One region of the Hydrogenibacillus sp. N12 genome, then DNA from elsewhere that is predicted to be linked to it. Evidence: riboswitches for the same ligand, from Rfam matches in the RefSeq annotation. Region 1 holds a riboswitch; each other region holds the start of a gene.
The links. A riboswitch is a leader RNA that binds a small molecule or an ion and turns the genes downstream of it on or off. The one in region 1 is predicted to bind S-adenosylmethionine.
Positions count from the first base shown of each region.

Region 2: another riboswitch for S-adenosylmethionine. It lies ahead of K2M58_RS02460 (methylenetetrahydrofolate reductase); the one in region 1 lies ahead of istA (IS21 family transposase).
Region 3: another riboswitch for S-adenosylmethionine. It lies ahead of K2M58_RS03680 (homoserine O-acetyltransferase MetX); the one in region 1 lies ahead of istA (IS21 family transposase).

Region 1 covers NZ_CP080953.1:1,941,580-1,951,404, reverse strand. The annotation lists gene K2M58_RS09155 (IS256 family transposase) at 1-643, shown strand, start outside; partial or broken gene K2M58_RS09150 (transposase) at 899-1,201, opposite strand; gene istA (IS21 family transposase) at 1,326-2,153, opposite strand; partial or broken gene K2M58_RS13005 (helix-turn-helix domain-containing protein) at 2,255-2,371, opposite strand; gene K2M58_RS09135 (hypothetical protein) at 3,556-4,365, shown strand; partial or broken gene K2M58_RS13000 (hypothetical protein) at 4,557-4,703, shown strand; gene K2M58_RS12995 (helix-turn-helix domain-containing protein) at 4,669-4,944, shown strand; gene K2M58_RS12890 (transposase) at 4,905-5,372, shown strand; gene K2M58_RS12675 (transposase) at 5,401-5,670, shown strand; SAM riboswitch class I at 5,776-5,989, shown strand; SAM riboswitch class I at 6,105-6,319, shown strand; gene istA (IS21 family transposase) at 6,464-7,741, shown strand; gene istB (IS21-like element helper ATPase IstB) at 7,738-8,523, shown strand; gene K2M58_RS09100 (YezD family protein) at 8,734-8,973, shown strand; gene K2M58_RS09095 (sulfate ABC transporter substrate-binding protein) at 9,130-9,825, shown strand, end outside.
Region 2 covers NZ_CP080953.1:511,765-521,589, reverse strand. The annotation lists gene K2M58_RS02470 (aminotransferase class I/II-fold pyridoxal phosphate-dependent enzyme) at 1-224, opposite strand, end outside; gene metE (5-methyltetrahydropteroyltriglutamate--homocysteine S-methyltransferase) at 444-2,732, opposite strand; gene K2M58_RS02460 (methylenetetrahydrofolate reductase) at 2,908-3,864, opposite strand; SAM riboswitch class I at 4,020-4,171, opposite strand; gene K2M58_RS02455 (NAD(P)-dependent oxidoreductase) at 4,373-5,341, opposite strand; gene K2M58_RS02450 (hypothetical protein) at 5,492-6,085, opposite strand; gene K2M58_RS02445 (DUF1054 domain-containing protein) at 6,520-7,176, shown strand; gene K2M58_RS02440 (CBS domain-containing protein) at 7,351-7,800, opposite strand; gene K2M58_RS02435 (aminotransferase class I/II-fold pyridoxal phosphate-dependent enzyme) at 7,941-9,419, shown strand; gene K2M58_RS02430 (hypothetical protein) at 9,636-9,794, opposite strand.
Region 3 covers NZ_CP080953.1:778,155-787,979, forward strand. The annotation lists gene K2M58_RS03670 (transposase) at 177-1,466, shown strand; gene K2M58_RS03675 (transposase) at 1,916-3,205, shown strand; SAM riboswitch class I at 3,510-3,694, shown strand; SAM riboswitch class I at 3,838-4,054, shown strand; gene K2M58_RS03680 (homoserine O-acetyltransferase MetX) at 4,186-5,322, shown strand; gene K2M58_RS03685 (O-acetylhomoserine aminocarboxypropyltransferase/cysteine synthase family protein) at 5,414-6,715, shown strand; gene K2M58_RS03690 (beta-class carbonic anhydrase) at 6,782-7,408, shown strand; gene K2M58_RS03695 (OsmC family protein) at 7,489-7,938, shown strand; gene K2M58_RS03700 (ParB N-terminal domain-containing protein) at 8,197-8,466, shown strand; gene K2M58_RS03705 (IS256 family transposase) at 8,562-9,785, shown strand.

The DNA of each region.
Region 1 (9,825 bases):
GATTCTTGGCTTGATGTTGGGCGACAGCGAATCGGAGGCCAGCTGGCGGGAGTTCTTTGCCTGGCTGAAGAACCGGGGTCTCCGCGGCGTTGACGTTGTGGTGTCTGACAGTCATGGCGGGCTGGTGAAGGCACTGCAGACGGAGTTTCAGGGATGCACCTGGCAACGGTGCCAGACCCACTTCATGCGCAATATCTTGGACGCCACACCCAAGGCGTTGCAGAAGGAGGTCTACAAGCGTGTACGAGCCATTCTTGATGCGCCCGACCTCAAGACGGCCCGACTGCTCATGAATGAATTTGTGGAGGAGTACGCTGAGAAGGCACCCAAGGCCGTCAAGGTGCTAGAGGAGGGCTTTGACGACGTCACGGCCGTGCTGGTCTTGCCGGATCGCTATCGGCGGCGCTTGCGTACCACGAACGGCGTGGAACGACTCAACGAGGAGATTCGCCGCCGTGAAAGAGTCATCCGCATCTTTCCCAACCGGGAATCCGTGATACGGTTGCTTGGAGCGCTACTCATGGAGATAGACGAGACGTGGACCACTGGGCACCGCTACCTGAATATGGATGAGTATTGGCAGTGGAAGAAGGAACAACAGAAATCCACTGAGCCGGCCATGCTGCACGTTGTGAATGCCTGAGTGACCTGTCCTTTCATTCGCCGAAGAGGGCAATTTACACATGATACTGGACTTGATCTGTTCACCAGGAGCGCCGTGATCGTCATCGTCATGATCGTCATGATCATCATGACGACAAGCGGCGTTCGAATCGTTGGCTGGGGTGCTCTTTGCTTCCTCTTCCTCCAGGATCCACTCATTGACTTGCTGGAGAAGATGGGCATCAAACCGCTTGCGAAAGTGCGTAAGCAGCGAAGGGTGAAACGGTGGCTCCTACTGAAAATGAGGGAGTCCTAGGAAATACTGAAGGTATGGGTTCTCTGTGATCTGCTGGACGGTTTCCCGGTCGCTTAAACCCAAACGTTCCTGAATAATGAGCGCTCCCAGCGCCACACGAACGGAATATGCCTTCTGGCCACGCGTTGAGGATTGAAACTGCTTTTCGTAGTGCTGCTCAACCTTCCACCAGGGAATCATTTGCGCGAGTTTTACCCAGCGATTGTTTTTATTCAACTTTCCACCGAAAGGCAAAAAGAAGTCATCCGGCAAAATCATCTGTTGTTCGCTTGATGCATACATCAGACAACACCTATGTGCATGGATTTTGAGGGATTAAGCACGAAATCCTTGTACTTGATTTCTCCATCAAGAGGCTGAAATCCTTCTCAGTAAAGGGTTTTTCGTTCGTTCAGCAGTCCCTAGCTTAGAGCCGAAAATCCCTTGACAGAAGATCATCCGTTTTGTAAAATGAGTTCAAGCTTTTACAATTCAATCCTTGAATCTTCGTGAAAACCTTCTTATCCAGAGCGGCGGAGGGACTGGCCCGATGAAGCCCGGTAACCGTCTTGCGGGGAGGCGACTTCGGTGAGGGCAACGGCCGCAAGGCACCTCGTTCGATCGCCAACCGGTCCACGGGCCGCTCATGGGTGGTGCCATGGATGTGGACGTTGGCCACGGTATCACACCACGCCAGGGCCTGCCGGTTCAGGTCATTCAGATCCGTGAATCGAACCGCGGGCCAGAAGTTGCCCTTGACGTCCTTGATGCCGCTTTCCACCCGGCCCTTGGTTTGGGGGCGGTAGCCCTGGCAGAGCCGGATCCCAAAACCCAGCTGCAGGGCAAAGTCCAGAAAGCGTTCATTCCACTTGGGTTCGCCCTTCTCGTCCAGCCCCAACACCACCAGCTTGGTCCGGTCGTACAGGCACGTTTCGGGCACTCCGCCGAAGTACCGGAACGCGTTCAGATGGCAGCGGATGAAGGTCGCGGTGTCGGCCCGGTCGACAAACTCGACGTACAGGGCTCGTGACCAGCTGAGCACCATCGCGAAGACCCGCTTTCGCCGGACCGTACCGTCCGGCAGCGTATAGGCACAGCTGCCCCAATCCACTTGCGCCTCATGCCTGGCTGCGTCTCGAACCGGACCGTGCCAGGGATGGATCGGGGGCGACGCAGGGGCCGGACGAACTCCTTGAGGATGGTGTAGCCCCCCTCGTAACCCTGGGACCGCAGCTCGCGGAGAAGGACGACGCAATTTTCCACTCCTTCCGCGACCCGTTGCAGGATAAACGCTTTGTACGGGTCGAGCTTCGAGCCGCGAGCCGCCCGAGGTGCCGGCTTGGGCACCTCGGTGGCGCGCAAGTACCGCCGCACCGTGTTCCGGGAGATGCCGAGGATTCGCGCGATCTCCCGGATGGACCGACCCTCGCCATGAAGCTCGTATAAGCGTTTCACCTTCCCACCTCCCAGCATGTTGCCGAGGACACCTCCCGCTCCGTGGCCGGATTCGGAGGGTGTATTTGCCGGGGAGTGGGTCAGTTCCTACTTGGCGATCCCGGGTCAGTTTAACACCGGCGATGACATTCGCGGCACCCTGGCGGAGTGGTCGTTGGATGCACTGGGATGGCTGGCAGCATTCCTCGCCGAGGCGAGCCGACGGCAGGGGATAAGTACTCCGTTGATCCTCACGGCGACGCGAACTAAGGAGCCTGTCAACCGTGTCGGTCGACGTCGATAAACGTTGACCGCCGGGAGGGGATCCGGTCTTCGACCACCCCTTCGCGCCGCTCGACCTGGTGTGCATCGTACCGGTCGCCGCGCTGCCGCCGTCTGAACGTCAGTTGCTTCGTGACTCCGGACCCGTTAGCCTGAGTTTCAGCAGCCCGATGCATGGTCTGGTCGGAGAGGTGGTGTCCAAATGTGATGCGGTGGGATTAGCCTGCCCGGCGTCGTTCTGCTTCTTGGCACGAAAGGGGGACATTGATGAAGTATCGAGGCTATCGAAGCTGGCGATCATGGCTCGCATGGTTGGCCTGGGTATCGTTTGGCCGCTTCCAAAGGGCTTTGTCAGTATCTGTCGTCGTGACGATGAGTGCGGTACTACTCGCAAACTCTTGGATCTTTGTCACTGCGGCCCATCCATCGGTGCCCGCTGCCGTGCCCACGGCCGCCCCTGCAGGTGACGTGGCGGGCTTGGAGGAATCCGGTCAATGGGGGAGCAGTACGGACGCCACGGAGGCGCTTCGTTTCTGTAAGTTCTATACGCGAGGCGACTATGTCCACAGATCTTCAACAGGCATCGCAGCGTCTGCGCACGGGTGGTGGCAAAACGTTGACTGTCCTGCCACATACGCCGTTGTTACTGTGCAACTGCAGGAGTATTACAGTGACGGTACTTGGAGAAATGTTGGGGAGCCAGGCCGTAAGACGGTGAGATCCGGTGGCGGTGCTGGTAACCGGGCGACCGCACGTGTGGACTGTCTCAGCACTAAGCTAACGGGATGGCGGAGCGTCGTTGACGTGGACCTTGTCGGCGTGGCCGACGACCCTAGGAAGCTCTACACGCCGGCTGTCAACATTGAGTGCCGGCGATGATGCAAGGCGGTTATACGAACATGGAACCTTCCAGGTACCCTGGCATGCGGCCCACTATTACCATGTTTGCGGCTCTGTACGGCGAACTGGAATTGCATCCGTGGTACGATCCGCTCGTTGCCACTGAAGACGCGTACAGCCTGTTCTACGCGCGGTCGTCTGCGATGGGCTGGCTGGCTGGGGCTAGGGAGCATACTTCCGGCGGCCTCTGGCACATGAACGACGCTGGGCTGGATCGAGACTTCCGATCCAGCCCGGCTCGCATCGCCTGGTTTCAGGTAGCGCTGGCCGAACCGGTTCCTGTTCCCGCTGACCGGCCGCTGCCGTTGCAGCCATTCCTCTCGTGTGCGGGCGACGTAGTGGCCCGCATGGGCAAGATGTGCTTGAAGGCGGTGCAAGTGGTGCTGCCCGTGCACAGCCTCGACGCGCCAGCGGGCGCCTCGTCGCGCCTGGACGCTGTGGGAGCGCTGCTCCAGGCCACCGGCTGGTTCGCCGATTGTGCCTCCCGCTTCCGGACAGAGGTGCGAATCACGCTGGAGGGCGGCCAGGATTCGACCCTCCCCTCAGCAGCGCCCGAAATGCTTCAGTGGATGCAGGGAATCAAGCAGGACGTCTTCACGTGTGATTCGCTCTCCCTGGTGGACGAAGACGCCGTGCATCTGGAGCCCGGCATCCCGAACCACCTGTGGCTCGGGCCTTCTCGACACCGGGTCACGTTTCGCGGCACCCTGTCGGAGTGGTCGTTGGATGCACTGGGATGGCTGGCAGCATTCCTCGCCGAGGCGAGCCGACGGCAGGGGATAAGTACTCCGTTGATCCTCACGGCGACGCGAACTAAGGAGCCTGTCAACCGTGTCGATCGACGTCGATAAACGGGCTCTAAGCTAAAAAGTGTGGTTGCTCAAGCAGGAAAAAGGCGGTCAAAGCGCTAATGGGATAGTCATCAACAACACACCACATCCCAAGGAGGCTCCGACCGCCTATGAAATAGTCTATTGGGCACGCTCTCGGTCTTCAAGGCTGGATCATCTATCGCCTTGAGCAAAACGAGCAGAGCGTCGATGTGTATGCCGGGCGGCCGAAAAAGGAAGCGCGCTGTCCCCATTGCCAGGCCATCAGCCGTTCTGTTCACAGCCGTTCGTCAAAGTGGCGACGTAAACTGCACACGTGGGTGGATCAAAAGCCGGTCTATCTCTGGATTCGGCCGCGGCGGTTCCGCTGCCTTCTGTCGGAAGGGGTTTACGGAGACCTTCCCCGGCATCAAGCCCTGGGCCCGGATGACGGATCGGGCGATGGCCATGCTTTTCGGTCACCTGCGGGACCGAAGCTTTCGCCGCGTGGCCGAAGAGGCAAACCTGAGCCCCGGAACGATTCGGCGCCTTTTGCTTCGAGGCGTTCGTTTCCGCCGAACATCGAGACGCTCCTTGCGGATCTTGAGGAGGTCGTCTTAAGCATCGACGAACACAGCTTTCGCGGACAGGCCGTGTATCACGGTGACCTGCGTTTGGCCCGAGAAGCGACTTCCCTCCTTTTGCCGGACGATCGGCTTAGGACGCTGGAAGCCTTTTTGAAGCGCCTTCCGGAATCCGTCCGGAAAAAGATCCGGGCGGTGACGATCGACCTCAAGGAGAGCTGGAAGAAGCTGATTCAGCGGGTCCTTCCGGAAGCGCGTGTGGTGGCCGATCCGTTTCATGTGCTTCAGGATGCGGGCCGCCGGGTGGATGAGGCCCGGCGGGTGGAACAAGAGGTCACGGGCTACCGTCTTCCCCGCTGGCCGCTTCTCAAAAACGAAGAAGACCTCACCGAGCGTCCGGCGAAAGCGCCGACCGCGATCCGCCGGACTCCGGAACGGGGCGCAGTTTCACGGGGTCAAGGGTGAGCTTCGAGACCTCTACCGGGCCGCCTCCCTGGAGGAAGCCAAGGCGATTTTGGACCGGATCCGCTTTGAGGCAGAGGGAGCCAGTGACGCGGCGCTCGTGCCGTGGGGCCGAACGCTTAAGCGCCGGAAGAACGAAATCCTTGCCGATCACCCCTGGCAGACGACGAACGGCGACACCGAGGGCGTGCACCCGAAGATCGAACGGCGGAACCGGATCCGTGATGGCTTCAAAAATCGCGAAGGGGTTGTCCGGAAGATGCTTTTGGCCTTTATTCCCTTGGCTCATCTGATCGCCTGATCACACTTCTTGACATGGAGCCCCCGAGCCCTTGACAAGGGGGAGCTTCCTTTGTAAAATGGTCTCAAGCTTCCACAATTCAATCGTGATCCCACTGCGGGAACCTTCTTATCGAGAGCGGCGGAGGGACTGGCCCGATGAAGCCCGGCAACCGTCTTGTGCGGAATCGGCTGCGGTCACGCAGGGTCCGGAGGAGCAAGCTCCGGGCGAGACGCTTCCGCACAAGATTTGGTGCCAACTCCTGCGGAAGGCGCGCCTTGCGTATCGCGGGTGTCCGGTCAGGCACGTACGCACGCGAGGCCGTTCCGAGAGATAAGAAGGGGGAGGATGCGCGGCAACCATCCCTCTTCTTATCGAAGAGGGATTTTTTCACGGCCTTGTGAGCGCCGGCGACTCCCACGCCGGCGATGGACAAACGAAGACGCGATCCCTTCTTCTTATCCAGAGCGGCGGAGGGACTGGCCCGATGAAGCCCGGCAACCGTCTTGTGCGGAATCGGCTGCGGTCACGCAGGGTCCGGAGGAGCAAGCTCCGGGCGAGACGCTTCCGCACAAGATTTGGTGCCAACTCCTGCGGAAGGCGCTTTTCGCGTGTCACAGGCGTCCGGACGGAGCGCATGTGCATGCGAGGCCGTTCCGAGAGATGAGAAGAGGGCATTTCGAAGGCGGTTCGAAATCCCTCTTGTCAACATCGGATGTAAAATCCCCAATAGCAGCGGATAAAGATTCCCCAAAATCACCGGCATGATTTCCTCAAAATCATCGGGATGAATTCCCCACCCCTGTGTCGAACTATGGCACCTGCCATCACTTTTGGGGAGGTGCCGGTGATGAGGGAGAGTGAGAAGATGGAGATCAGGAAGCTGTATGAGGAGGGCGTCAGCATCTCGGAACTGGCCAGAAGATACGGCCATGACCGCAAAACCATCCGCAAGGCTGTGAGTGAGCCGAGGCAGCAGGAGGAGGGGAGGGTGAAGTCGCGCAGCCGTAGGGTGAAAGGCCACAAGCTGGAGCCGTACAAGGCCTATGTGGAGCAGCGCATGCGTATCGGCGTCCTCAATGCGGAGCGAATCTTTCGCGAGATCCGGGAGCAGGGATATACCGGCGGAATTACCGTACTGCGCGAGTTCATGCACCCTCTCCGCCCGGTTGTCTCTGCCAAGGCAACCGTGCGGTTTGAGACGGCTCCGGGGGAACAAGCGCAAATCGACCTGGGCGCATTCCCCTACCTGGATCCGCAGGGCCATCGGCGCAAGGTATGGTGCTTTGCCATGGTCCTCGCCTACTCCCGCATGCTCTACCTGGAGTTTATCAGAGCGGCGGACCAACGGCATATCCTCCAGGCGCTCCGGAACGCGCTGGAGTTCTTCGGCGGGGTTCCAAAGGTCATGCTCAGCGACAACTGCTCCCCGCTGGTCGTGGCCAACGACGGTCATGGACACGTCGACTGGCAGCCGGCGTACATGGACTTCGCCAAGTACTACGGATTCGTGCCCAAGGCCTGTAAGCCCTACCGAAGTCGCACCAAAGGGAAGATTGAACGGCCCATCGGGTATATCCGGTCCAGCTTCTGGCCGGTTTCGTTCGTGGACCATGACGACCTGAACCGGCAAGGTGCCATCTGGCGGGATACGGTGGCTAATGTGCGCATCCACGGCACGACGCGGGAGCAGCCGGTGGTGCGGTTTCAGGCCGAGACGCTTAAGCCCCTGCCTAAGAGCCGGTACACGCTGGCGTACGCCGATATGCGCAAGGTCATGAGCGATTGTCGCATCTCCTGGAACACGAACATGTACACCGTTCCATGGCGGTATGTGGGGCACACCGTGCTGGTCCGGGAGTTTGAGTCAGGCCGCCTGCAGATCGAGTACGGCGGGCAGGTCATTGCCGAACACCGCGTGCTCACAGGCAGGCACCAGGTCTCAACCGACCCTGAGCACTTCAAGGGCATCCCGGCTGGGACGCCTCATCCGGATCGAGGCAAGGTGCCAGGGTTGCAAATCGGGCCGGACGTGGAGCAGCGGGAGCTGTCCGTCTATGAGCAGATCGCGATGGGAGGTCAGGGGCAATGAGTGAGGCGTTGGTTTTGGCCAAGGCCGAGGAGCAGCTGCTGGAGCTGGGATTGAAGCGCGCCGCGGCGGTGCTGCCGGCGTGCGTGGAGTGGGCAGCGGGGCACCAGGCGACCTATGCGGAGTTCCTGCACAGACTGCTGGATGCTGAGCAGGAGGAGCGATACAGCCGTTACATGCACGCCAGACTCCGCATGGCCAACTTCCCGTATCACAAGACCCTTGCAGATTTCGATTTCTCGTTCCAGCCGTCCGTCGATGAGCGACAAATACGCGAACTGGCCGGCTTGACGTTCATCCGGGAGGGCAGCAACGTCATCTTCCTGGGACCGCCGGGGGTGGGCAAGACCCACCTTGCGGTGGCCCTGGGGATGGAGGCGATTCGACAGCGCATGAGCGTCTACTTCGTGACCATGCAGAAGCTGGTCGCTGACTTGCGACGGGCGTACCAAGAGGGACGGCTGGACAAGCGCCTGCGCATCTACACCCAGCCGAAGCTGCTGATCTGCGACGAAGTCGGCTACTTGCCGCTTGACGCCTTGGACGCCGCGAACTTCTTCCGGCTCGTGTCGGAGCGCTACGAGCATGGCTCCCTGATCATCACGTCCAACACCAGCTTCACCAACTGGGGGACACTCTTCGGTGACCAGGTGCTGGCCTCTGCCTTGCTCGACCGGCTCCTGCACCACGCCACCACCATCAACATCCGCGGCAACAGCTACCGGATGAAGGACAAGCTGCGCGCCGGGGTGACCCATGCGCTGAAGGAGGAGGTGACCGCGTAGATCGAACATACGTCTGGGGAATGATGCGCGATGATTTTGGGGAACTGAATCCGCTGTTTGTGGGGAATCGAACGCGATTTTTTTGGGGAGTTTTAATCCGCTATTGACACTCTTCTTGTCGAAGAGGGATTTTTTCGTGATACCGCCTAAGAACGGCGTTGCTTATCGAACCCCATCGTTCGGATGCAGGATGGTCAAGGAGGGAGCGCCATGTCGGAAACGATTGGCCTTCGCCCTCACAATGCCTGGCTGGAGTGCATCGAAAAGGCGCTTGAAGGCCTGGAGTACGGAACCGTTCAAATTACGGTTCATGACGGTCAAATCGTACAAATCGACCGGACGGAGAAGATGCGGTTCCCGGTGGCCGCAAAAATGGCCGCAAAGGGACAGGCGGCCGCAGCGGGAATGAAGCAGGAAAATAACGAGGCCGGGTCCAAGCGCCATCGCTGACCATCCTGTGAAACAGCACCGATTGTTCTGCACCGATTTTTCCATCGGCCGACTGGACGACCAGAGGCCCCTGACATCTGCCGTGAGGTGGCGTACCGCCGAGGGCGGCAGAGCAGGGGCCTTTTGTGTTGAAAAGCAAAGAAGAAGGGAGTGGAGATGAACATGAGGACGTGGATCAAAAGGCGCGGGTTCGCCTTCTTCATCTTGATCGTCGCCGTCGCGTTGGGGTTTTCCGCTTGCGGCCGCACCTCCCAAAACACAAGCTCGACGTCCGGGGAGGCAGGCGCATCGTCCGGACGGGCGGTCGAGGGCGGTCAAGGCCCCAGGGCCCCGGTCGAGCTGTTGAACGTCTCTTACGACCCGACGCGGGAGTTTTACGCCGAATACAACCAGGCGTTTGCCGCCTACTGGAAAAACAAAACCGGGCAACCGGTGACCGTCCAGCAGTCGCACGGGGGCTCGGGCAAGCAGGCGCGGGCCGTCATCGACGGCCTGAAGGCGGACGTGGTGACGCTGGCTCTGGCCTACGACATAGACGCGATCGCGGAGGTCGGCCTGATCGACAAGGATTGGCAAAAACGCCTCCCCCACAACAGCTCTCCTTATACGTCGACGATCGTCTTCCTCGTCCGGGCCGGGAACCCGAAAGGCATCAAGGACTGGGACGATCTCGTGAAGCCGGGCGTGGAGGTCATCACGCCGAACCCGAAGACGAGCGGCGGCGCCCGATGGAACTACCTGGCCGCCTGGGGCTACGCGCTGAAGAAGTTCGGCGGCGATGAAGCGCAAACGAAGGCCTTCCTTGCGTCGCTCTACCGAAACGTGCCGGTGCTCGACACCGGAGCGCGCGGC
Region 2 (9,825 bases), 1.2 Mb from region 1:
TCGGCCCCCTCCAGCGCCCGAAGGCGTTCCTCAAGGGCGGCGACGGTCGGGTTGTGGATCCGGCTGTACGTGTACCCCTGGCCCGTTCGAAACCGCTCCGCCCCTTCGTCGAGGGAGGCAAAGCCGAAGGCGGCCGTCGCATAGATCGGCACGCCGATGGCGCCGTGGGGGTCGTCCGGAAGGCCGGCGTGCACCGCCAGCGTGGCGTAGTGCCTGTTTTCCATGGGGCTCTCCCTCCCCGCTTGCCCCGTCTTGCGCCCGGAGCGCCGCGACCGTTCAAAACCGCCGAGCCCGGCGCCCGACGATCGCGTCATCCGCCGAGCCCGACATCTTTCGATCCCGGCGCCGACCGAACCGCATCCCGCTCGGACGAACGAAACCCTTTTCCGACCCGAGCGGGCGCGCCGCCGGCCCGGCGGCCGCCGGTCGGAGCCTACGGAACCTCACTGCTCGCCGAGCTCCGCCCGAAGCCCCCGGGCCGCCGCCACCATGTTTTTGAGCGAGGCGATCGTCTCCGGAACGTCCCGCGTTTTGAGCCCGCAGTCGGGGTTGATCCAGAAGTTTTCCTTCGGAAGCACCCGGAGCGCCCGCCGGGCGAGGGCTTTCATTTCCTCGACGTCCGGCACCCGCGGCGAGTGGATGTCGTAGACGCCGAGGCCGATTTCTTTGTCGTACGTGTTTTCCTCGAACGCCTGGATGAGCTCGCCGTGGCTCCGGGACGTCTCGATCGAGATGACGTCGGCGTCGAGCGCCTTGATCGCGTCGATGATGTCGCCGAACTCGCTGTAGCACATGTGGGTGTGCACCTGCGTCTCCGGCCGGGCGCCGGCCGTCGCCAGGCGAAACGCCCGCACCGCCCAGTCGAGATACCGGTCCCGGTGCCGCCGCTTAAGCGGCAGCCCCTCCCGGAACGCCGGTTCGTCGACCTGAACCATGCGGATGCCCGCCGCCTCGAGCGCCTCGACTTCTTTCCGGAGCGCCCGGGCGATGGAATAGGCGATCGCCTCCGGCGGCACATCCTCCCGCGGGTACGACCACTTGAGGATCGTCACCGGGCCGGTGAGCATGCCCTTGACCGGCTTTTCCGTGAGCGACTGGGCGTACGCCGTCTCCTCGACGGTGAGCGGCTCCCGGTAGACGATCTCGCCGTAGATGATCGGCGGCCGGACCGCCCGGGACCCGTACGACTGGACCCAGCCGTGCTCGGTGAAGGCGAAGCCGCCGAGCTTTTCCGCGAAGTACTCGACCATGTCCGTCCGCTCGAATTCGCCGTGGACGAGGACGTCGAGGCCGAGCTCCTCCTGGATGCGGATCCACTCGGCGATCTTGGCCCGGATGAACGCTTTGTAGCCCTCGGCGTCGAGTTCGCCCTTCCGGAAGCGGGCCCGGGCCTCCCGGACGTCTTTCGTCTGCGGGAAGCTCCCGATCGTCGTCGTCGGAAAAAGCGGCAGGGAAAACCGCTCGGCGTGGATCTTTTTTCGAGCTTCAAAAGGAATCGCCCGCGTCGTCTCCTCCGCGGTGACCGCCTCCGGCGCCGGAAACGGATGGGCGGCAAAAAACCGCCGCCGGGCTTCCGCCGACGCCCGGTACGCCGCCTCCGCCTCGGCGTCCGGCGCATCGGCCCGGGCGAGGAGCCGGAGTTCCGCGAGCTTTTCGTCGGCAAAGGCGAGGACGTCCCGAAGCGCCGGATCGAGCTTCGTCTCCCGCTCGAGGCTGATCGGAACGAAGAGGAGGCTCGTCGACGGCGAGAGGATCATCCGCTCGAACGGCACGACGGCGGCGAGTTCCCGGAGAAAGGCCGCCCCCGCTTCGAGGTCCGCCCGCCAGACGTTTCGCCCCGGGATCAGGCCGACGCCGAGGACCTTGTCCTCCGGAAAGCCGTGCCGGAGGACGCTTGCGCGGTTGTCCGCGAGGCCGTCGACGAAGTCGAGGCCGATCCCCGCCACCGGCAGCCGGACGACATCGGAATAATGCTCGACGGCCTCAAAATACGTCTGGAGCATGAGCTTCGCCGGTGCCGCCGCCTCGGCGAGCGCCCCGTAGACCTCATGGAGGAGGGCGATGTCGTCGGCCGGAACGTCAAGGACGAGCGCCGGTTCGTCGATCTGGATCCACGCCGCCCCGGCCTCCGCCAGCGACCGGAGGAGCGCCCGGTACGCCGGGACGAACGCCCGGACGACCTCGGCGAACGCCGCTTCCGGATATCCTTTGCTCAGCCGGACGAACGTGTACGGCCCGACGACGACCGGCCGCGCCCGCTCCCCGACGACTTCCCGCGCCTCCCGGTACGCCTGAAGCGGCCGGTTGTCGGCGATCTCCGGCGCCCGGCCGGCGGCGACGGCGTCGAGCTCCGGGACGATGTAGTGGTAGTTCGTGTTGAACCACTTCGTCATCTCCGCCGCCGGCACCCGGTCGCTCCCCCGGGCGATGGCAAAATAAAGCTCCAGGGAGACCGGCCCGCCGGCGTAGCCGTACGCTTCCCGGAAGCGGGCCGGCACGAGGCCGAAGGTGACGGCGAGGTCGAGCATCGGGTCGTAGAAGGTCAGGTCGCCCGCCGGCACCCACGTGAGGTCGAAGGCCGCCTGCCGCCGGAGGGCGTCGCGGTACACCGTCCGGATGGCGTCGTGAAGCTCCGTTTCGGTCAATTTCCCCTGCCAGTAGCGCTCGAGGGCCCGCTTCCACTCCCGGCGCGGGCCGAGGCGGGGATAGCCGAGGTTCGCGGTCTGGATCATGGACGGAAGGTCACTCCTTTGCTGGCGGCGCGCCGACGCCTTCGGCACGCCCGATCGAGGTCAAACGCTTGGGGAAGGGCGCCGGGCGGCCATGCTTCGGCCGCCGAAAGGGCGGCCTCCGGCGAGGCGCCGGAGACCGGTCGGGCGCGAGAAGCGCGGGAGCGTCGGCGTTTGGCTACGGCCCGAGCTCCGGGGCAGCCTCGACGCCCACCGAAGCGCCGGGCCGTGCCGACGTCCCGACCCCCGACGAACCGTCGTCCGCCGGCGAGGCGCCGGTGGGCGGCCGCCGCGCCAAGACGAACCGGGCGAGGCGGGCGGTCGTCGACGCCCGGAGGTACGGGGTGATCAGGTAAAACCGCGTCCACCCGAGCTCGAACGCCCGCTCGATGAGCGCCTCGGCCTGCGCGAGGCCGGCTTCGATCGCCGCCTCGCCGGTATACGGCTCGAGGGCCCGGACGACGTCCGACGGGACGTTCATCCCCGGCACCCCGGCGAGGAAGCGGGCGCTGGCGGCGGAGATGAGCGGCATGATGCCGATGTAGAGCGTCCCGCGCCCGCCGAGAAGCGCCCGGGCCTCGAGGAGCCGCTCGAGGTCGGCCGGATCGAAGATCGGCTGCGTGAAGAAAAACCGGGCACCGCGGTCCGCCTTGGCGGCGAGCCGCCGGAGGTGCGGGCCGAGGGTGCGGCCGAGGTTGAGCGCTCCGCCGTAGCAAACGTCCAGCGGGCCCTCCAGCGGCCGGCCGAAAAAGTCGACGCCGGCCCGAAGCCCGCGGAACCGCTCCATGAGCCCGAGGCTGTCCGTCTCGTAGACGGCCTTCCCGTCCGGATGATCGCCCAGCGCCAGCGCATCGCCGCTGATGAGGAGAAAATGCCGCACCCCGGCGGCGAACAGGCCGAGGACGGTCGACTGCTGGGCGAGGAGGTTCCGGTCCCGGCTGTTCAGATGGACGACCGGTGAAAGGCCGAACGCCTGCCGGAGGAGCACCGCGGCGACGACGTTGGACAGCCGGGCGTGGGCGAGGGAGTTGTCGGCGATCGTGATGTGGGTCACCCCGGCCGCCTGAAGCCGCCGGGCCGCCTGCAAGTAGCGGTCGAACGCCGGAGCCCGGGGCGGGTCGAGCTCCACGACCACCTCCGGCATGGCGCAGCAAGGATTGCGGTCGGACATCGCTCACCGGTCCGGCCGACCCTGAAACGGGCGGCCGGATCGCCGGTCCACCTCCTTTCCCGAGAAAAGCCATAAAAAAACCCTCTTCGATAAGAAGAGGGCAAAAAGGACGCACCCCCTTCTTATCTTTCGGCCGCCGGTGCGGCCGCAGGAGTTGGCACCTTTCCCGGGGCACGCCGTGCGCCCGTAGGCGAGGAGGCCTTTCGGCTCCCCGCGCCGGGAAGGTTGCCGGGCTTCATCGGGCCAGTCCCTCCGCCGCTCTCGATAAGAAGGTGCCGCCGAAAAAACGGCGGCGCATCGATTCGGTTGTGCCCAGAGCTTCTGGCTCCGCGAATCTTGCGCCTATTGTACGGCTTCCGGGTGCCGCTGTCAAGCGGTACCGGCAGGGGTTTTCCCCCGTTCGGCGGCACCGCCCGGGGGTCCCGGCGGCCCCGGCGCCGGCCGCTCAAGCGCTTCGACCGCCGGCATCGGATCAGCCGCTTTCACGGCCGGCGTAAGGAGCCTCCGCCCCGACGGCGCCCGCCCCGTCGGCTTTCGTCCCGCCGCCGGCCCGCTCCCCCCGCACCACGGAGACGCCGGCCGTCCGCTCGAGGGGACGGATGAGGGCGGCGACGTCCTCGCCGCCGTGTCCTTCCGCCATCGCCCGAACGAGGTGCGCCTGCGCCTGAGCGCCGAGGGCGAGGGGCACGTCCATCGCCTCGGCAAACTGAAGCGCCAGACGGACGTCCTTGTGCAGGAGCGCGATGCTGAACCGAGGGGCAAAATCCCGATCCTGGATGAGATCGATCGTCCGGTCGATCATGAAGCTGTGGCCGGTGCTCGCCTTGAGGACGGCGTGAAGGACCGCCGGATCCACGCCTGCCTTTGCGCCGAGGACGAACGCCTCCGACAGGGCGACGGTGTGCACGGCGACGAGGAGGTTGTTGATGAGCTTGACGGCGCTTCCCTTGCCGGGGCCGCCGAGATGGACGATCATCCGGCCGAACGCCGCGAGGACCGGCCGCACCCGCTCAAAGGCTTCGGCGTCGCCGCCGACCATGATCGTGAGCGTCCCCGCCTCGGCGCCCATCGGCCCGCCGGAGACCGGCGCATCGAGAAAAAAGACGCCGAGCTCCTTCGCCCGCCCGTAAAACGCTTCGGCGTGGGCCGGCGCGATCGTGCTGAGGTCGACCCAGATCTGCCCCGGCCGGGCCCCTTCGCGGACGCCGCCCGGCCCAAAGTAGACCGTCTCGACCGTCTCCGGGTACGGAAGCGACGTCATGACGACATCGGCGGCCCCGCCGACCGCCGCCGGGGAATCCGCCGCCACCGCCCCCTGAGAGACGGCCCATTCGACGGCCCCCCGGGAACGGTTGTGAACGACGACAGCGTACCCCGCCCTGAGCAGGCGGGCGACGATCGGCCGGCCCATCGTGCCGAGCCCGATGAACCCGATCCGCATGCTCCCACCTCGGCGCCTTTTTTTCGCGGACACAGAACTTTTTTCGCGAACGCAAAAAACGAACCCAAAGGGCCCCAAACGGGACAAAAAACGCGCGCCCGCTTCCGCCGCCCTCTTTTTGTACGCGGCGGCTCTCCGTTCGGCGCGCGGTCAGACCTCGTAGAGGAGCATCTCCCGCCGGAGCTTCTTGAGCCGTTCCTTGCTCGCCCGGATGCCCGCCGCATCGCCGGCGGCAAGGGCTTCCCGTAAGCGGTCGAGCTCGGCGTCGACCGCTTCCCGGAGCTTCGGGATCCGGTTTTCGATCTCGTTCAGCAGGAACATCTGCATGACCTTTTCCATCGTGACCGTCTCTTTCTTGTCCAGAAGCACCTTCCGCTGATTGCCGGACACTTCGGTGATGCGGACGACCTCGCCGTACTGGACGTGATGGATGTAGAGGGTGTCGGACCGATACAGCTTGATCGTCGCGTGGCCTTTATATCGAACGACAAAGTCACGAAAGATTTCGGCAATCACAGGGTCATGAAACGTCAACCGCCGGTTGAGGAGCTTGTACCCGTCTTCCCGGAAGCGGAATTCGAGGGTGATGTTTTCCGCTCCGCCCAGGCGGATGATCTGCGACGTCTCGCTCCGTTCCGCGGTATAGGCGACGCCGCGCGCGCTCAGATCCCGGAGGAGTTCCTCCATCTGCTCCTCCGTGCAAAAAAGGTCCACGTCGGAGACTTCGAGCATGTACGCCAGCACCCCGTTCGCCCCCCTTCTCCCGTCTTGGATGCCGGCAACCGCCGGCCGGACCGGACCGGCGGGCCCGCCGAATCACCGCTTCCAGCGGCGGAGCGGAAGGATTCCCAATTTCTGGAAATCCGTTCAGGGAATTCTTACGATTGGAGTACATCTATCTTACTATGCTCGGCGCGGGATTGCAAGGGGAATTTGCGGCAGCCCGGCCGTTGTGATACGGTGTCGATACGGCGAACCGTTCGCCCGCCGGACGGCGCCGGCCGACCCGCCGGCCGGCAGGAAGGCACCTGGCGATCCGCCGGCCGGTCGGTCGAAGGAAACAGAAAGGACCCGCCCTGCTCGATCGTTCGAAGGCACCGGGCGCCCCGCGCCGAACGGCGCCCGGACCGGCAGCGGGGGCGGTCGCAGGCGAATGTTTCTGCGAAAGGAGGACCAACATGTCGGAGCACCCCGCGGGCGTCCGCCCCGCCCTCGACGCCAAGGCCTTCGATGCCCTCCTGGTTCCGGGCCTTGAAGCCCGCATGGCGGCCATCGAACGGGACATCCGGCCGATCTTTCGCGCCTTCGCGGAAGCGGTGGCGCCGATGCTCGCCGCCGGCGCCGGCGAGCCGATGCACGTCCACATCGCCAAGCACGCCCGCCGGACGGTCAACCCGCCGAACGACACGTGGGTCGCCTTCTCTTCCGACCCCCGCGGGTACAAAAAGCGTCTTCACTTTCAGTTCGGCCTCTGGCCGACCCACGCGTTTTTCTGGCTCGCCGCCATCTATGAAAGCCCTTTCAAACCGGCATGGGCCAGGCGCTGGCTGGAGGCGCTGGACGATGTCGTCCGCCTCGTGCCGGGGGATTTCGTCTGGTCTTTCGACCACACGGCGCCGGACGTCGTCCGCCACGACGCCCTCGGAGCGGAAGGGCTCGAACAGGCCTTCCGGCGGGCCATGACGGTGAAAAAAGCCGAGCTCCTCGTCGGCCGCATCCTTCCCCGGGAAAAGGCGGAGGGGGCGGACCTCGTCGCCTTTGCGGAGGCGACGGCCAGACCGCTTTTTCGCCTCTACCGGATCGCCCTGAGCATCGACGCCCCCCGCTCCGGGTAAGCCCCCGTTCCGGCGGACGGAGGGGGCATCGCGGCCGGGGAGCGCCCTCGCGGCACGGCGCCCGGATGGGCGGCGCCCCGGCCGGAGGGCGTTCCGGCGGCCCGATACGGCGGACGACGCCCCGGCCGCGACGCGCCCCGGCGGACCGCTTCGGCCGCCGGGCGCACGGCTCCGCTACGGCTTCGGCCGCCGGACGTCGGCGCCGCCGGCGCCTTTTGAGAGCGCTTTCGTCGTTTGGGCGCAATATTCGAGGATCTCTTTCCGGCGGACGATCCCGATGAAGACGCCCCGTTCGTCGACGACGGGGACGAAGTTTTGTTCGATCGCCAGGCTGATGAGGTCGTCCATCGTCGCGTCGATCCGGACCGGCTGGTGCCGCTTCACCTGCGGGATGTCCTCGATGCGAACCGTATGGGCGTTGTCAAACGAAAGCCCCGGCGTCCGTTTCAGCATGAAGAGGAGGTCGCCCTCGGTGATCGTCCCGACGTAGCGGCCGTCGGCGTCGACGATCGGGAGCGCGTTGTACCGGTGGTGCTCCATCCGCTCCAGAGCTTGTCGCATCGTCGTCCGGGGGGTGACGTACACGACTTCTTCCTTCGGCAAAAGGAAGAACGCGATGTTCATCGATCGCCATCCTTTCTCGGAGCGTTCCCCGTCCACCGTGCGGCAAGCGGCGAGCCGATTCCATTATATCACCTTTTTCGGCGGGTCAAGCTTTGCTATACTGAGGGTCGTTTGATGCCGCAGAGGAAGAGGGGGTGCCCATGGGCACAGAGGATCGGCAGCGGCTCGCGCCGCTTTTCGACGGCCTCGTCGCCCACGTCGAACGGGGCCGCTATCCGTTTCACATTCCGGGACACAAAGGCGGCCGGGGCGCCGATCCGGCGTTTCGGGCGTGGATCGGCGAGCGGGCGTTTTGGCTCGACCTCATCAACATCGCCCCCCTCGACGACCTGCACGCGCCGCGGGGGATCATCCGGGACGCCGAGCGCCTCGCGGCGGAGGCGTTTGGGGCGGAACACGCCTTTTTCTCCGTTCAGGGGACGTCGACGGCGATCATGGCCATGGTGCTGGCCGCCGTCGGCCCCGGGGAGAAAATCATCGTCCCCCGCAACGTCCATAAGTCGGTCCTCTCGGCGATCATCCTCGCCGGCGCCGTGCCGATCTTCATCTACCCGGAGATGGATCAGGCGTTCGGCATCGCCCACGGCATCAGCCCCGACGCCGTCGAACGGGCCCTCGAGGCGCACCCGGACGCCCGGGCGGTGTTCGTCGTCCACCCGACGTACTACGGCGTCGCCCTCGATCTCCCGGCGATCGTCGCCACCTGCCACCGCCGCGGCGTGCCGGTCCTCGTCGACGAAGCCCACGGGGCGCACTTTTCCTTCCACCCGAAGCTTCCGCCGTCGGCGATGGAAAGCGGCGCCGACGCCGCAGCGACGAGCGTGCACAAGCTCGGCGGGTCGCTCACGCAAAGCTCGCTGCTCCTTCACCAGGGGCGGCGGATTGCGCCGGAGCGGCTCCGGGTGACGCTGTCGCTCCTGATGACGACGTCGACGTCGTACCTCCTCCTCGCCTCCCTGGACACCGCCCGGCGGCAGCTCGCCGTCGCCGGCGAGGCGCGCCTTCAGGCGGCGATCGAGCGGGCGGAGACCGTCCGGCGGGCCGTCCGGACCATCCCCGGCCTTCGGACGCTGGAGGCGGATGATCTCCCGCCGGGGACCCTCGGCCTCGATCCGCTGAAGCTCACCGTCCACGTCGCCGGCCTCGGCCTCTCCGGCGCCGATGTCGAGGAATGGATGCGGGCGGAAGGCGGCATCGAAGTGGAACTTTCGGACCTGTACAACGTGCTCTTTTTATTCTCCCTCGCCGACGGCGACGACGCCGTCCGCCGGCTGACGGACGCCCTTCGGCGGCTTTCGGAAGCCCACCGGCAAAACGGCGCCCGGAAGCCGAAACCGATCCTCCTTCCCGAGATGCCGGCCCTCGCCCTTTCGCCTCGGGACGCCTTCTACGCCGAGACGGAGCGGGTGCCCCTGGAGGAGGCGGCCGACCGGATCATGGCCGAGTTCATCCTCGTCTATCCGCCGGGGATCCCGGTCGTCATGCCGGGGGAAATCCTCACGCAAGACAACATCGACTACATCCGGGCCAACCTCGCCGAAGGCCTGCCGGTCCTCGGCCCGGAGGACGCGACGCTCCGCACCGTTCGGGTGATCAAGGAGCGGACGCCGCTTCGCTGAAGGCGCCGCTTTGGCGGTGCTGTCGCCATGAGGGCCGCCTGTCCGGCGCCGCCCGCCGTCGGGCCGGCATCCGGCGCGGCGCCCCGTCAGGCCGCGCACAGGGCAGGCCAACGGCGACAGAAAACGCCGCCCTTTCGGGCGGCGTTTTGCGGATCGGCCCCTGAGGGCGCCCTTTCAACCCCAAATGGGCTTCCGCCGAAGCCGGGCGGCCCGGCTTCAGCGCTCCACAAACCGAACGGCCGCCGGACGCCCGGCGGCCTTCTCGACGCCGCAGACGGAGCAAAAGCCGTCCGGCCGCACGTAGCGGACGATGACTTTATGCGACGCAAAATGACCGACGACCCGGCCGCATGACCGGCAGACGTACTGCCCCACGGTGCTCCCCCACCCCCAATGTGTTATCCTC
Region 3 (9,825 bases), 1.2 Mb from region 1:
CCCACCGAAAGGTGGGGGCAAACGCTTTCTGGGTCGTTCAGAGCCATGTCGAAAAAGTTGTCTGACAATACTTACCCCACAAAAGAGGAACCCAAAATTTGAACATAAAAAAGCAGGTTGCCGCTCCTTTTGGTAAACTCAAAAGGAGGAGAACCTGCCCAAAGGAGTAGACCTGTATGGCCATTATACCACAAGGCTCCCTGTTTTCGTGGAACGAAATTGCCGGACTCGGCGATCTCGAACGCCTGAGGCTTGTCCTTGAACATCTCCCGGACGAAGCGCTCATGCAAAAACTGGAGAAAGCCCGCGGCAGGGGCCGGGACGATGATCCCGTGCGGGCCATGTGGAATGCGTATATCGCCCTCGTCGTGTTCCAGCACCCGAGCGTCGAATCCCTGCGACGCGAACTGAGCCGAAACGGACAGTTGCGCTGGCTTTTGGGCTTTGGTGACCATGTGCCAAGTGCCGCGGCCTTCAGTCGCTTCTGGAAACGGATTGAAGCCCATGAAGCCGAGCTGGAGTCCCTCTTTGTCGCGCTCCAGCAAGCTGTGGCCGCGTACCTTCCCGACTACGGCAAGCGCCTGGCCCTAGACAGCAAAGCCATCCGGTCGTACGCGCGCTACCGGCCGAAAAACACCGCACCCGACGGGCGGCGAGACAGAGATGCGGATTATGGGTTTAAGACGGTGCACGACCGCGAGGGAAACGCGACAAAGCTCCGGTGGTTTGGATACAAGCTGCATCTCATCGTCGACAGCACTCATGAACTGCCGGTGGTCTACACCGTGACCCCCGCCTCAAAAGCCGATGTCGCCACAGCCCATGCCCTTTTGGACAAGCTGCAAGCAAAACGTCCAGAAGTGCTCACGCGTGCCGAGGTGCTTGTGGCGGACAAAGGCTATGACGACTCAAAACTTATCATGCGCCTGTGGGACGAACACCGCATCCGACCGGTGATCGACATTCGGGCAAGCTGGCGGGACGGTGAGGCAACGCGGCTTTTTGAGGGGCAAACAAACGTGGTGTATGACAACAAAGGCCGCGTGTTCTGCGTGTGTCCGGAAACGGGGACCATGCGGACCATGGCCGAAGGAGGCTTTGAAGAGAAGCGCGGAACGCTGAAAAAGCGGTGTCCGGCCAGGGCCTACGGCCTCTCCTGTGCCGGAGTGGCCCGGTGCCCCGTGGCGAGAGGATGGCGCATTCGGATGGACGTGGATCGGCGTTTGTTTCCGCCGATTGCGCGCGGGAGCGCGAGATGGGTGCGAGAGTACCGCAAACGCACGGCGGTGGAGCGCGTGTTTTCCCGTCTGGATACGATGTACGGCTTTGAGACGCACACCATCCGAGGGCTGAAGAAGATGCGCGTGCGGGTGGGGTTTGCGCTGGTGGTCATGCTGGGGATGGCGCTTGGACGTCTGCGCGAGGGATGGTCGGGGAAATTGAGGAGTTTTGTGCAGGTAGCGTAGTGAAGGAAAAGAAGGATAGATTTGTTTACCTTTTTTCCGTGGATTGGAAAAAGGGAGGTGGAGTATTGTCTTTTTTATTAAAAACACGGGTAATATATGCATGAAAACCGATCTTGTTTAAAAAAGAATCGTGGAATCCCCCAAAACTGAAGATGGCCTAATGCAAATCAGGCCGAGAATAGGGACAGCGAAAAAAGCTCGAGCCGAGCCTTTTTCGCTGTCCGAATCCCTTGGTATTCGGCTCACTTTCACCTTCACAAAACGGTCAATCCCCCACCGAAAAGGTGGGGGCAAACGCTTTCTGGGTCGTTCAGAGCCATGTCGAAAAAGTTGTCTGACAATACTTACCCCACAAAAGAGGAACCCAAAATTTGAACATAAAAAAGCAGGTTGCCGCTCCTTTTGGTAAACTCAAAAGGAGGAGAACCTGCCCAAAGGAGTAGACCTGTATGGCCATTATACCACAAGGCTCCCTGTTTTCGTGGAACGAAATTGCCGGACTCGGCGATCTCGAACGCCTGAGGCTTGTCCTTGAACATCTCCCGGACGAAGCGCTCATGCAAAAACTGGAGAAAGCCCGCGGCAGGGGCCGGGACGATTATCCCGTGCGGGCCATGTGGAATGCGTATATCGCCCTCGTCGTGTTCCAGCACCCGAGCGTCGAATCCCTGCGACGCGAACTGAGCCGAAACGGACAGTTGCGCTGGCTTTTGGGCTTCGGTGACCGCGTGCCAAGTGCCGCGGCCTTCAGTCGCTTCTGGAAACGGATTGAAGCCCATGAGGCCGAGTTGGAGTCCCTCTTTGTCGCGCTCCAGCAAGCTGTGGCCACATACCTTCCCGACTACGGAAAACGCCTGGCTCTGGACAGCAAAGCCATCCGGTCGTACGCGCGCTACCGGCCGAAAAACACCGCACCCGACGGGCGGCGAGACAGAGATGCGGATTATGGGTTTAAGACGGTGCACGACCGCGAGGGAAACGCGACAAAGCTCCGGTGGTTTGGATACAAGCTGCATCTCATCGTCGACAGCACTCATGAACTGCCGGTGGCCTACACCGTGACACCCGCCTCAAAAGCCGATGTCGCCACAGCCCATGCCTTTCTGGAAAAGCTGCAAGCAAAACGTCCAGAAGTGCTCGCGCGTGCCGAAGTGCTTACCGCGGACAAAGGCTATGACGACTCAAAACTTATCATGCGCCTGTGGGACGAACACCGCATCCGGCCGGTGATCGACATCCGGGCCAGTTGGCGCGACGGCGAGGCAACGCGGCTTCTTGAGGGGCAAACAAACGTGGTGTATGACAACAAAGGCCGCGTGTTCTGCGTGTGTCCAGAAACGGGAACCATGCGGACCATGGCCGAAGGAGGCTTTGAAGAGAAGCGCGGAACGCTGAAAAAGCGGTGTCCGGCAAAGGCCTACGGCCTCTCCTGTGCCGGAGTGGCTCAGTGCCCCGTGGCGAGAGGATTGCGCATTCGGATGGACGTGGATCGGCGTTTGTTTCCGCCGATTGCGCGCGGGAGCGCGAGATGGGCGCGAGAGTACCGCAAGCGCACGGCGGTGGAGTGCGTGTTTTCCCGTCTAGATACGATGTACGGCTTTGAGACGCACACCATCCGAGGGCTGAAGAAGATGCGCGTGCGGGTGGGGTTTGCGCTGGTGGTCATGCTGGGGATGGCGCTTGGACGTCTGCGCGAGGGATGGTCAGGGAAACTGAGGAGTTTTGTGCAGGTAGCGTAGTGGAGGAAAAGAAGGATAGATTTGTTTACCTTTTTTCCGTGGATTGGAAAAAGGGAGGTGGAGTATTGTCTTTTTTATTAAAAACACGGGGAATATATGCATGAAAACCAATCTTGTTTAAAGAAAGAATCGTGGAATCCCCCAAAACTGAAGATGGCCTGATGCAGGTCAGACCGAGATACAGGCACAGCGAAAAAAGCTCGAGCCCTCAAGTTCTTGACAACCGGCGGACCGGTTGATAAAATGGTCGCAAGCTTTCGGTCACAACGGAATGACACCCAACACGAAGCGTCTCAGCGAAACCTTCTTATCGAGAGCGGCGGAGGGACTGGCCCGATGAAGCCCGGCAACCGTCCCGGGGAGTCGGCACGACTCGGCGGGGAAGCCGCCTGTGCCGACGCTGGATCCGCGGGAAAAGGTGCCAACTCCTGCGGAATGGAGGCCTTGGACCGGAGGTCCGGGGTGCCTAGCCATTCCGAGAGATAAGAAGGGGGAGGATCGCGGGAGCGAAAATCCCTCTTCATCAACGAAGAGGGATTTTTTGATGCGCGACCGGAGATGCGGCCGACCGGAAATGCGGCCTCCTCCGAGTGAAAGCGGACCGCACCTGACAACCGAAGATCCGACCCTGCTTCTTATCGAGAGCGGCGGAGGGACTGGCCCGATGAAGCCCGGCAACCATCCTGCGAGGACGCCCGGTCACACACGGTCGGAACCGCTTGAGGCCCGGCGTGAATCTGAAAGCGCGGTGCCGCGCAGGATCTGGTGCCAATTCCTGCGGAACGTGCCGAGCGCCATGGACGGGGGAAGGGGGAGCGTCCTGCGCGCGGTCGTGCCGAGAGATAAGAAGAGGGCATTTCGACGGCGGTTCGAAATCCCTCTTCTTATCCAGAAGAGGGATTTTTTCATGGTCATCGGGTTTCACGGCCATCGTATTTTTGTGGTTTTTTTCAGACCAAGACGGAAAGAGGGGAGCGTCGATGGTGAGCATGGACCTTAAAACGCGTGAAGTGGGAACGGTGTCCATCGGCGCGCTCCGCCTGGAAAGCGGCCGCGTCCTTCCGGATGTGCGGCTGGCCTACGAGCGGGTCGGGCCGCGAGATGGTCCGACGGTGCTCGTCTGCCACGCGCTTACGGGCAATCACGTGGCCGTCGGCACCGACGAGGACCCGGGCTGGTGGGCCGGGCTCATCGGGAGCGGCAAGCCGATCGACACCGACCGCTATCAGGTGGTGACGTTTAACGTCCTGGGCGGATGCGACGGCTCGACCGGCCCGACGTCGACCAATCCCGAAACCGGCCGGCCGTACGGCCCCGAGTTTCCGTTCATCACGGTGCGCGATATGGTGCAGGCGGAATATCTCGCCTTAAAGCGCCTCGGCATCCGCCGCCTGCGGGCGGTGATCGGCGGATCGCTCGGCGGGATGCAGGCGCTCGAGTGGGGGGTGATGTACCCCGAATGGATGGACCTTCTGATCCCCATCGCCGTCACGCCGCGTCTTTCGGATTACGCCATCGCGTTTAACGCCATCGGGCGGCTGGCGATCCTCTCCGATCCGGCGTGGAACGGCGGCTACTACGACCCGGCGCATCCCCCCAAAGCGGGGATGATCATCGCCCGGATGGCGGGAATGGTGACGTACCGCAGTCCCGATCAGTTCAACCGCCGCTTTGAACGGGCCGAGCGCGATGGGTGGGGGCGTCGGCATGACGAGGTCAGCTTCCAGGTCGAATCGTATCTTATCCATCACGGCGAAAAGCTCGCTCGGAGATTCGACGCCAACAGTTACCTGTATTTGCTCAAGGCGATGGACGCCCACGACCTCGGCCGCGGTCGCGGCGGGATCGAGGAAGCCATCAAGCGCATCCGCGCCCGCGTCGTCGCCCTCGCCTATCGCGGCGATCTTCTTTACCCGCCGCAGGAAATCGCCGCCTTCGTCGATCGGCTTCGGGCCGGTGGCGTTGAAGCGCGCTACTTTGAAGTGGACACCCTCTACGGCCACGATGGATTTCTCACCGAGTTTGAAAAATGGGGCGGAATCATCCGGGAACAGCTGGAACAGGCCGAATCGTGCCCCGGATCGGTGACGCAGGACTTTCGCTCGGCATTCCTATAGAGTTCGGCATCCCTGTCGTCATTCCGATCGGACATTCCGACCGTCGCTTGAAGCGTGCACCGATTGAACATTATCCGGGAGGGATCGGAGAATGGGCGAAAAACGGCAGTGGGCGCTGGAGACGCTGGCCATCCACGGCGGGCTTCAGCCCGATCCGGTGACGGGCGCGCGGGCCCTCCCGATCTACAACACGACGTCGTACGTCTTTCGCGACACCGAGCACGCCGCCAATTTGTTCGCCTTAAAAGAGCCGGGCTACATTTACACCCGCATCCACAATCCGACGGTGACGGCCCTTGAAGAACGGATGGCGCTTTTGGAGGGCGGCGTTGGGGCGCTGGCGCTTGCGAGCGGTCAGGCGGCGATCACGCTGGCGATCCTGAACATCGCCGGCGCCGGCGACGAGATCGTCGCCGCGAGCCAGCTTTACGGCGGCACGTACAACCTCTTTGCCGTGACGCTCCCGCGCTATGGGATCAAGGTGCGCTTCGTCGACGGGCGCGATCCGGAGAACTTCCGCCGGGCGATCACCGAGAAGACGAAGGCGATTTTCGCCGAGACGATCGGGAACCCCAGCCTGGACGTGCTCGACATCGAGGCGGTGGCGAAGATCGCCCACGAGTACGGGGTGGCGCTCATCGTCGACAACACGTTCGCCACGCCGGTGTTGGTGCGTCCGTTTGACTACGGCGCGGACGTCGTCGTCTACTCGGCGACGAAGTGGCTCACTGGCAACGGCACGACCATCGCCGGGATCATCGTCGACGGCGGACGCTTTGCCTGGCCGAAGGAACGCTATCCGTCGCTTCACGAACCGGACCCGAGCTATCACGGCGTCGTCTACCGCGAGGCGTTCGGCCCGGCGGCGTACATCGTCAAGGCCCGCGTCCAGCTCCTCAGGGACATGGGGCCGGCGATTCACCCGCAAGGCGCGTTCCAGGTCGCGCTGGGCCTGGAGACGCTTCCCCTCCGGATGGCCCGGCACGTGGAAAATGCCCGGCGCATCGTCCGGTACTTAAAGGGCCATCCGGCGGTGGCGTGGGTGAACTATCCGGAACTTCCCGAGCATCCGTCGCACGAACTGGCGAAGAAGTACCTGCCCAAAGGTGCGGGATCCGTCATCACCTTCGGCATCCGCGGTGGCCGGGAAGCCGGGCGGAAGTTCATCGAAAGCCTCACGCTCTGGTCGCATCTCGCCAACGTCGGCGACGCGAAAAGCCTCATCATCCATCCGGCGACGACGACGCATTCGCAGCTCTCGGATGAAGAACTCCGCGCCTCCGGGGTGAGCGAGGACCTCATCCGCCTGTCGGTCGGCCTGGAAAACGTCGACGACCTCATCTGGGATCTCGATCAGGCGTTTGCCAAAGTGTCGGCGCCGGTATCCGGCTGACCGCCGTCTGTGCGGCGGACGATGATGTTCGTCAATCTACCGGTTCGATGAAGGGGGGAAGGGTCCGTGAGCTTGAGTCAGCAAATCGACGAAACCATCCAAAAGCACGAAGCGTGGGTGCTTCGGAGACAAAGGGGAATTCCCAATAACCGGCGGTTGTTTGTCCTGGCATGCATGGATGAGCGGTTGGATGTGGAAGAAATGCTCGGCCTCCAGCCCGGCGATGCTCATATCTACCGCAACGCCGGGGGCGTGGTCACCGATGATGTCATCCGTTCGGCGGCTCTGAGTGTGAATTTCTTTGGAACGAAAGAGATCATCGTGATCAATCACACGGAATGTGGAATGATGACGGCTCAGGGCCAGGAAATCGTCGAGGCGCTCCGGGCCAAATTCAACATCGATGTGGAACGCGTTCAGCTGGACCCCTCGCTTCCCGAACTGACGCTGACGGACCCTGGAGCATTCGCTCGGTGGTTCCGGACTTTTGAAAGTGTTGACGATGCGACCATTGCCCAGGTCGAGTATTTGCGGAATCACCCCTTGATTCCCAAAGATACGGTCATCAACGGATATGTGTATGAAGTTGAGTCCCATCGTCTGCGCCGACCGCATCAACGGTTGAGCCGGCGCGTGAATACGCGCGATGAACTGCTGGGGCGGGTTCAGGATTCACCGAGGGGGGACGGATGACCGCATCCGGATGGCGCCGCCAAGGGCGCCGCGCCTATCACGTTCATGCCAGATGAAGATCAGGAGTGGAGGGAAACCGCATGGCCAAACAGACCTTTGCCTCTCGCGTCGAGTGGTCCGGAGAGGGCGTGCGCGCCGTCGCGCACATCCGCGACAAACAGATCGTCATCGACGAACCGCCGGTGCTCGGCGGAACGGACCAGGGCCCGAACCCGGTGGAGCTCGTCCTCGCGGCGCTCGGCGGGTGCATAAGCGTCCTGGTGAGTCTGCTGGCCAAGCGGCACGGCGTGGAGCTGCGCGGCGTGACGATTGATGTGGAGGGCGACCTCGATCCGGACGGATTTTTAGAAAAAGCGCCGGACGTCCGCCCGGGATTTCAAGAAATTCGCTATCGGATCGCGATCGACTCCCCGTCCGCCGCGGATCGGGTTCGGGCGCTTATCGAACACGTCGAGCGCATTTGCCCGGTGAAAGACACGCTCCGCGGCGTGCCGACGCTGGCCGTTTCGCCGGCGCAGAGCGGGCGGTGAGCATCGGGGATCGGGAGAGGCACGATCCCGACGGAGGAATTTCTTTCTCCTAAAGATACCCGCATCTTCTTCGAAGGCGTGAAATGAAAATGTCCTGCCGACGGCCCACCCGGGCCGTCTTTTTTGAGCCGTCTTCGCCCGTGACGGCTCGATAATCACGCGGTTGACCGGTAAACGGGCGGGGTTTCTCCCGGCGCCTCCGGCGACGGGGACGTTATATTTGACGGTCAATCCCAGATACGGTCGGGAAACGAGAACATGCTCGTCGACATCGACAAGATCGGAATCGGCGACCGGATACGCAAAGTCTTCGGCGACATCGAAGAACTCGCCCGGGACATCGAACAGAACGGCCTTATCACCGGTTTGAATGCAGCCGGTGCTCAGGTAAAGTTCATCGCCCTGCCGGCGACGGGCACGCGGCCAGTGGTCGGCGCAATGATCGCCCGCTTTACACAATCTTTATCTTCCGTTCATCTGGCCTTAACACATCTCCGCTATACTAGTCGTGTCCGGTATCATGTGTAAAAACGGATGGTCCAGGTGACATAAAATGAGCCATCCGGCCCTCTTTGGTAGAATGTGAGACGGAGAAGAAACCACTTCACCAGGAGGGATACCGGATGGCTCAGTACCAGATTACCGTGGACGACGAGATTTTGGAAGGCCTCTTTCAGCGGGATGGAGGCGTGGCAAAGCTGGTGGAGAGTGTGGTCAACCAGATCCTCCAAGCGCAAGTGCAGGAGCATCTGAAAGCGGCGCCATACGAGCGCACGAAAGAACGCCAAGGCTATCGCAACGGAACAGTCACCCGCACCCTGACAACCCGTGTGGGGCGGCTGGTGTTGCGGGTTCCGAGGGTCCGGAATGGCCAGTTCTCCACAGAGCTGTTTGCTCGGTACCAGCGCAGCGAACAAGCGTTCATCATCGCCCTGATGGAGATGGTGGTGAACGGCGTGTCCACCCGGGACGTGGCGAAAGTCACCGAGCAGTTGTGCGGCACGACGTTCTCGAAGTCCACGGTCTCCGAGCTGTGCAAGCGCCTTGATCCCATCGTTCAGGGATGGAATAATCGCAGCCTTGCTGAGCATCGTTATCCGTTCCTGCTGGTGGACGCTTTGGTACTCCGGATTCGGGAGGAAGGGCGTGTTCGCTCTCGAGCGGCCATGATCGCTGTTGGCATCAACGAAGAAGGGTACCGTGAGATTCTTGGCTTGATGTTGGGCGACAGCGAATCGGAGGCCAGCTGGCGGGAGTTCTTTGCCTGGCTGAAGAACCGGGGTCTCCGCGGCGTTGACGTTGTGGTGTCTGACAGTCATGGCGGGCTGGTGAAGGCACTGCAGACGGAGTTTCAGGGATGCACCTGGCAACGGTGCCAGACCCACTTCATGCGCAATATCTTGGACGCCACACCCAAGGCGTTGCAGAAGGAGGTCTACAAGCGTGTACGAGCCATTCTTGATGCGCCCGACCTCAAGACGGCCCGACTGCTCATGAATGAATTTGTGGAGGAGTACGCTGAGAAGGCACCCAAGGCCGTCAAGGTGCTAGAGGAGGGCTTTGACGACGTCACGGCCGTGCTGGTCTTGCCGGATCGCTATCGGCGGCGCTTGCGTACCACGAACGGCGTGGAACGACTCAACGAGGAGATTCGCCGCCGTGAAAGAGTCATCCGCATCTTTCCCAACCGGGAATCCGTAATACGGTTGCTTGGAGCGCTACTCATGGAGATAGACGAGACGTGGACCACTGGGCACCGTTACCTGAATATGGATGAGTATTGGCAGTGGAAGAAGGAACAACAGAAATCCACTGAGCCGGCCATGCTGCACGTTGTGAATGCCTGAGTGACCTGTCCTTTCATTCGCCGAAGAGGGCAATTTACAC